Regions from separate parts of the Halopseudomonas sp. L-58 genome, predicted to be linked through region 2. Evidence: riboswitches for the same ligand, from Rfam matches in the RefSeq annotation. Region 2 holds a riboswitch; the other holds the start of a gene.

Region 1 (3,409 bases), on a different contig from region 2:
TTGACGTCATCCCGATTCGGCAGCCCCAGGTGTTCCTTGGGCGTTACATAGCACAGCATGGCGCAGCCGAACCAGCCGATCATCGCCGCACCGATACCGCTGGTGATGTGGTCGTAGCCGGGAGCTATGTCGGTCGTCAACGGACCCAGGGTGTAGAACGGTGCCTCATCGCAGCACTCCAGCTGCTTGTCCATGTTCTCCTTGATCAGTTGCATCGGCACGTGGCCCGGACCTTCGATCATGACCTGCACATCGTGCTTCCAGGCGATCTTGGTCAGCTCGCCCAGGGTTTCCAGCTCGCCGAACTGGGCTTCGTCGTTGGCATCGGCAATGGAGCCGGGACGCAGGCCATCGCCGAGCGAGAAGCTGACGTCGTAGGCCTTCATGATTTCGCAGATGTCCTCGAAGTGGGTATAGAGGAAATTCTCTTTGTGGTGCGCCAGACACCACTTGGCCATGATCGAGCCACCGCGCGACACGATGCCGGTGACCCGTTTGGCGGTCATCGGCACATAGCGCAGCAACACGCCAGCGTGAATGGTGAAGTAATCCACGCCCTGTTCAGCCTGTTCGATCAGCGTGTCGCGGAAGATGTCCCAGGTCAGGTCTTCGGCCACGCCGCCAACCTTCTCCAGCGCCTGATAGATCGGCACGGTGCCAATCGGCACCGGCGAGTTACGGATGATCCACTCGCGGGTTTCGTGAATATTCTTGCCGGTCGACAGGTCCATTACCGTGTCGGAGCCCCAGCGAATACCCCAGGTCATCTTCTCGACCTCCTCCTCGATGGAGGAGCCCAGGGCCGAGTTACCGATATTGCCGTTGATCTTTACCAGGAAGTTGCGGCCGATGATCATCGGCTCCAGTTCCGGGTGGTTGATGTTGGCCGGGATAATCGCTCGACCACGGGCGATCTCTTCGCGCACGAACTCGGGGGTAATTTCCTTCGGAATACTTGCGCCGAAACTGTGACCGGCATGCTGATCCTTGAGCAGCCCCGCATCACGCGCCTGCTGCAGCTTCATATTCTCGCGAATCGCGACGAACTCCATTTCCGGCGTAATGATGCCGCGGCGGGCGTAGTGCATCTGCGTCACGTTGCAGCCGGCCCTGGCGCGGCGCGGCGTGCGCACGTGGGCAAAACGCATATGGTCGAGTGACGGGTCAGCCAGACGCGCGGCGCCAAACTCGGACGTCAGCCCCGGCAACACTTCTGTATCACCACGTTCGTTGATCCAGGCACTGCGCACATCGGCAAGCCCCGCGCGCAAATCGATGCTGACACCCGGATCGGTATAGGGGCCAGAGGTGTCATAGACCAGCACCGGTGCGTTGGCCTCGCCACCAAAGTCGGTTGGCGTGTCGGCCAGGCTGATTTCCCGCATGGGTACGCGGATATCCGGGCGCGAGCCGGTCAGGTAGACCTTGCGGGAATTGGGGAAAGGCTGGGTGGCGGCGCTGTCGGCACCAGAGGTGGCGATGGCGGTATCAGGCAACGTGCTGTTCATTATTGTGCTCCACTGCGTTGAGGTGCGCAGGGAACCGAATGACCACGACCACCCCAGCCCGGACGGACTGAAGCCTGCGATCGATCTCGATTCCTACGCCGGTACTAACCGGTTCAGGTTCAACGGGTATCATCTCAGCCCCCTGCAAGCAGGCAGCACCCCGTCAAGATGTCCGCACAGTCTAGAGATATGCTGTTACCGTCTCAAGCCCACGACAGATATCCCTTCCCGACACGCAGATCAAAGCGCCCGTGATGGCTGACAAAATCCGCGAAAACGTCAGCAAAAGTCGCAACAACAGATTGTTCCCAATTGTGTTCCCCAAAGCCGCTTGACCCCGGCCCCCGACCCTTTTAGCCTTGCCTGACCTCCTCTCATGCGAAGGATTCGTGCATGTTGCGTCCGCTTACCGTTGCACTGCTGCTGGCCGGAGCTTCCGCTCACGCCGCTGCCAATACCGATCTGATGACCGTTTACCAGCAGGCGGTGCTCAACAGCGCTGACCTGGCCGCAGCACAAGCGGATGCACTGGCCCGTCAGGAAGCCCTGCCCCAGGCCCGCTCGCAGCTGCTGCCCAACCTCGGCGTCGCCGCCGGCGCCTCACGCCAGGACCTCGACATTGATAACGTAGGCGGCGACGAATACTCCAACCACTACTATCAGGCCAGCCTTACCCAACCCCTGTTCCGGGCTGACCGCTGGTTCAGCTACCAGGCCGCTAAGTCGGTGAGTCAGCAGGCCCAGCTGGAGTTCTCGGCGACCCAGCAGAACCTGATCCTTGAGGTCTCCCAGGCCTACTTCAACGTCCTGCGCGCTTCAGACAACCTGGCAACGGCAAAAGCCGAGGAAAAAGCCTTTTCCCGCCAGCTGGAGCAGGCACGGGAGCGTTTTGAAGTCGGCCTGTCCGCACGCACCGACGTCCTCGAGGCACAGGCGGGATACGACAGCGCCCGCGCAGCGCGCCTGACCGCCCAGACCAATCTGGACGTCAGCTACCAGGCGCTGACCCGTCTGACCACTCAGGACTACGACAGCCTGTACGGCATTAGCCACGAGCTGCCGATCCTGCCGCCGACACCGGCCAGCATGCAGCAGTGGGTCGAAACCGCCGCCGAACAGAATCTGACCCTGCAGGCCAGCCGTTACGCCATCGACAGCGCCGAAGACAGCCTGCGCAGCAGCAAGGCCGGCTATGCACCGGTCGTCGATGCCTTTGTGCGCTACAGCAACGGCGGCGCCAGCATCGCCGGTACCGGTCAGGCCAGCACCGATACAGAGTTGACCAGCTTTGGCGTGGAACTGAGCATGCCGCTGTTTACCGGCGGCCTGACCACCTCCCGCGTGCGCGAGTCGACCTACCGCCTGACCCAGGCCGAGCAGAGCAGCGAGGCGCAGCTGCGCCGGGTTGTGGAAAGCACGCGCAACCTCTACCGCACCGTCACCTCCAGCGTTGATGAAGTGGCCGCACGGCGTCAGGCCATCGTCTCCGCCAAGGCCGCGCTCGACGCCACCCAGACCGGTTACGAAGTCGGCACACGCAACGTGGTGGATGTATTGGAAGCCCAGCGCAACCTGTTCCGCACCGTGCGCGACTACAACACCGTGCGCTACAACTACATCATCAACAACCTCAGCCTGAAGCAGGCGGCCGGTACACTCAGCCCGCAGGATCTGCAGGACCTGTCACAGTGGCTGAACCCGAACTACGACCCGGATCGGGACTTCATCCCGCAGACAACCGAAGAGGAAGCCCGGCAGATGTCGATGGGCGGCCAGCCGCAGCCGCCTGCCATGCCAGCCAACGGCGACAGCAGCACGTTCTGAACGCGGAGCACGAAAACCAAAACAGCGCCCGAGGGCGCTGTTTTGGTTTGTTCTGAGCATTCAATGCAGTAACCGGT
Region 2 (3,409 bases):
GCATCGCCAGCAGATACTGCTGCAGCGGATAGACCCCAAAGGTGTACTCGGCAACATAGACCTGCTGGCGGCCATCCGGACCGAGTGTATTGACCAGAAACTGGCCGTCACGCTGGAAGAAGGTACTGGTTACGCCGCCGTAGCTGAAGCTGGCGTTATTGAAATCGCCAAGCACGGTATCGGCATTTGCTTCCTGCATGGCCTGATCGTGGTGCGACCCGACAAAGTCGGCGCTCTGCTCGACATGACAGGCGATACAGCTCTGACGGCCAACATAGTGCCGACTGCCGGCTGTGGTAACGTCAACGAAGGGCACATTTTGCTGCTCGGCGGTCAGAGCAGGCGCCTGCAAAGGGGGCTCGGCTTCCCCGGCAGTAAACCACCAGACAGCGACGGCCGAGAGAACAAGAACCAGCGGAAGCAGCAGGCGCCACAGCGGCGGTTCAGGGGCAAGGTGTCGGGCAGAGTGAGTCTTGTTACTGTCCATCGTCTGGCAACATCCCTATCGCAACAATGCGTCTTGCGGGCAACTCCGGTCGATGCAACGGTCTGACCCCGACAGCCTCAAGAGCCAATCTGTACCCAACCCTGATCCTCAATCCGGTTGCGACCCGTGCTTTTGGCTCGATAGGTTGCGATATCAGCGGTATTGAGCAGCAAATCCAGGCTGGCTTCACCGTTTTGCGACGCTGTAACCCCAAAACTGCAAGTAACCTGAATGGTCTCCTTACCGTGGCTCAACCTCAGCGCTTCGATCTTCGCTCTCAAGCGCTCCGCAAGCTCCCTCGCCTCATCCAGCCCCGTCGCCGGCAGAAGAATCGCAAACTCCTCTCCTCCGAGCCGAGCCGCAACGTCAGCGGCCCGTGTATGCTGCTTCAGCACGCCGGCAAGCGCACGCAGAACAGCGTCACCGCCAGCATGGCCAAAACGATCATTGATTTGCTTGAAGTGATCGGCATCCAGCGAAATAAGCGCCACCGGGTGCCGTTGCCTGCGCGCCTGCTCAAGCGCTGCGTTCCCCAGGGCAAATAGCGCTCGCCTGTTGGCCAACCCGGTCAGCGCGTCTTCATTGGCGAGCTGTTCTGCCTGGCGTTGCGCTTGTGTGAGCTGGTCCTGCAAGTCCTTGATGTCGGAAATGTCGGTTGCGATTTCGATTCTGACAAGACGCCCGTCCGGCCAGCGGGTTGCCTGATCACGGCACTGATACCAGCGGCCCGTGAGGGTATTGCGAAACTCCCAACGATAGACGCCGGTTGGAACTCCCTCTTCATCCAGCAGCAACGGGTTGGTGCAAAATGCGCACGGCCCTGTCTGGCCCTTCTGCAGCACCTGCCAACATTTTCGCGCACCCGGCTCCCCCCATTTCTCACGCCCGTAGGCGTTGAGAAACAGAAGCTCGAGGGTATCCATATCGGCGACATAGACCAGCGCATCAAGACTGTCGAGCACCGTCTCGATGGCAAGCCTGTCCACATTCTGGTTGTCTGGCATTTTTTTGTCTGCGGAGCTCCGGCCGGCAACGTCACCTGCACACTGTTGGCGGTGTTGCACTGATTACGCGAATCGCGTTTGCTGGTCAGACTGTGTGCAATCCGATTATGCGGCAGCTTACGTGGTCTGGCCAATCTGTGACATCATCTTGCTGTTAAACATCTATCCCACTTTATTTGTCGCCAGGGGTGTCCGGTGCCATGCATCGGGCTGAGAACACGCCATGCCCAGGCTGGCCAAACCCTGGAACCTGATCCGGATCATACCGGCGGAGGAAGCGCGACATGTTGTATCTGACGATTGCAGCCCTGGCTGCGGTTCTGCTTTTGTTTGTCTGGGTTGGTCTGCGAACCCGCCGAAACGAGGCTCTCGACGACTTTATTACGGCGCGCAATAGCCAGAACCGCTGGGCCATTGGCCTATCGTTTCTGGCCTCAGGCATGGGTGGCTGGATCCTCTTTGCTCCACCGGAAGTCGGCGTACTGGTCGGTCCCCTTGGTCTGGCCGGGTATGCGCTGGGCGCCGCCCTGCCCTTTATCGTGTTTGCCCTGTGTGGGCCCGCTATTCGTCGAAGACTGCCGGCAGGGCGAAGTATTGGCGAGTTCGCAGAGCACTGCTATGGCGGCGGCGTACGCCGCTGGGTCGGATTGATATCACTGTTGTACATGGCCTGTTTTCTGGTCGCGGAATTGACCGCCATCGGCGCCATTACCGCGATGCTGTCCGACATCAATGGCAGCCTGATTGTCATCGGCGTTGCCGTAACCACGCTGATCTATACGGCCTGGGGCGGTCTGCGGGCCAGCATGACAACCGACCGCTGGCAGGGATGGCTGCTGATTGCGCTGATGCTGCTGGTCGGCGGCGTTGCTACGACGCGGCTGCCCGCCTTCAGCCCGGATACGGCGCTTCCCGGCATACCCGCGTCGGCCGCGCTCGGCGTTGCGCTAACCCTTGTCATTGCCGTCACTGCAGCCAACCTGTTCCATCAAGGCTACTGGCAGCGGCTCTGGGCCGCGCAGGACGAAAAGGCACTGGGCCAGGGCGCGCTGATTGGCGGTGTGGCGACCATTCTGGTTGTCGCGCTGGTTGGCGGCCTCGGTATCATGACGGTCATGAGCGGTGCAGATGTTGGCTCCCCACCCATTCCGTTCTTCGCGATGCTGCGTGATGCCCCCGGCTGGCTGGCGCTGCCGGCGCTGGTGCTGGCAATCACCCTGGTTGCCTCCTCGGTCGATACCTTGCAGAACGCTATCGTGTCGCTGGCAGTCACAGAGCGAAAAGGACTGAGTCTTGCCGCTGCTCGCTGGTTTACCTTTGTTCTGATGATTCCGGTGGTGATTATCGCCCTGCAGGGCATCTCGGTTCTGCGGCTGTTTCTGATTGCCGATCTGCTTTGCGCCACTGCGGTTGTGCCGGTCCTGCTAGGCCTGTGGCAACGGATGTCACCGGCAGCTGCGATAGCGGGCGCACTGGCAGGGCTGGTCGGCGCAGTGCTGCCCGGCTGGATTGCAACTGGCAGCGCGCTTCAGGGGCTGCTGCTTGCCAGCTTCCCGGACACCGTTCCGACCCTGCCGCCGTTTCTCGGTGCCCTGGCTGCATCGGCACTGGTCAGTGTACTTTTCGCCCTCTTGCTGCCTGTCAGAAAGCCCGAACTCGCCGGCTAATCAACCGCGCAGCCGTGCCGCACGGCTGCGCACCTGCCTCCCTCTTTGGCACTAAATGCCGATTAATTTGCCGTTTTGAACCAGCCAGCCATGGGGCCTGGCTGGCAGTCTATAGTCGTCCGTACGCACCAAAAATAAAAAGAGAACAAGACGATGACCAATGAGCACTTCGATGTGCTGATTATCGGTGCCGGCCTCTCCGGTATCGGTACGGCTGTGCACATATCACAGGAATGCCCCGGCAAACGATT

What was found. A riboswitch is a leader RNA that binds a small molecule or an ion and turns the genes downstream of it on or off. The one in region 2 is predicted to bind thiamine pyrophosphate.
Region 1: it holds a riboswitch for thiamine pyrophosphate, as region 2 does, so the genes downstream of both, thiC (phosphomethylpyrimidine synthase ThiC) here and AC13EY_RS04825 (sodium:solute symporter family transporter) in region 2, are expected to answer to the same signal.

What each region holds. Positions count from the first base shown of each region.
Region 1 covers NZ_JBSXON010000069.1:70,160-73,568, forward strand. Annotated here, with positions in the region: gene thiC (phosphomethylpyrimidine synthase ThiC) at 1-1,508, opposite strand, end outside; TPP riboswitch at 1,582-1,681, opposite strand; gene AC13EY_RS12295 (TolC family outer membrane protein) at 1,902-3,332, shown strand; gene waaA (lipid IV(A) 3-deoxy-D-manno-octulosonic acid transferase) at 3,393-3,409, opposite strand, start outside.
Region 2 covers NZ_JBSXON010000043.1:77,507-80,915, reverse strand. Annotated here, with positions in the region: gene AC13EY_RS04835 (multiheme c-type cytochrome) at 1-487, opposite strand, end outside; gene AC13EY_RS04830 (GGDEF domain-containing protein) at 565-1,491, opposite strand; TPP riboswitch at 1,666-1,786, shown strand; gene AC13EY_RS04825 (sodium:solute symporter family transporter) at 1,776-3,158, shown strand; gene AC13EY_RS04820 (flavin-containing monooxygenase) at 3,312-3,409, shown strand, end outside.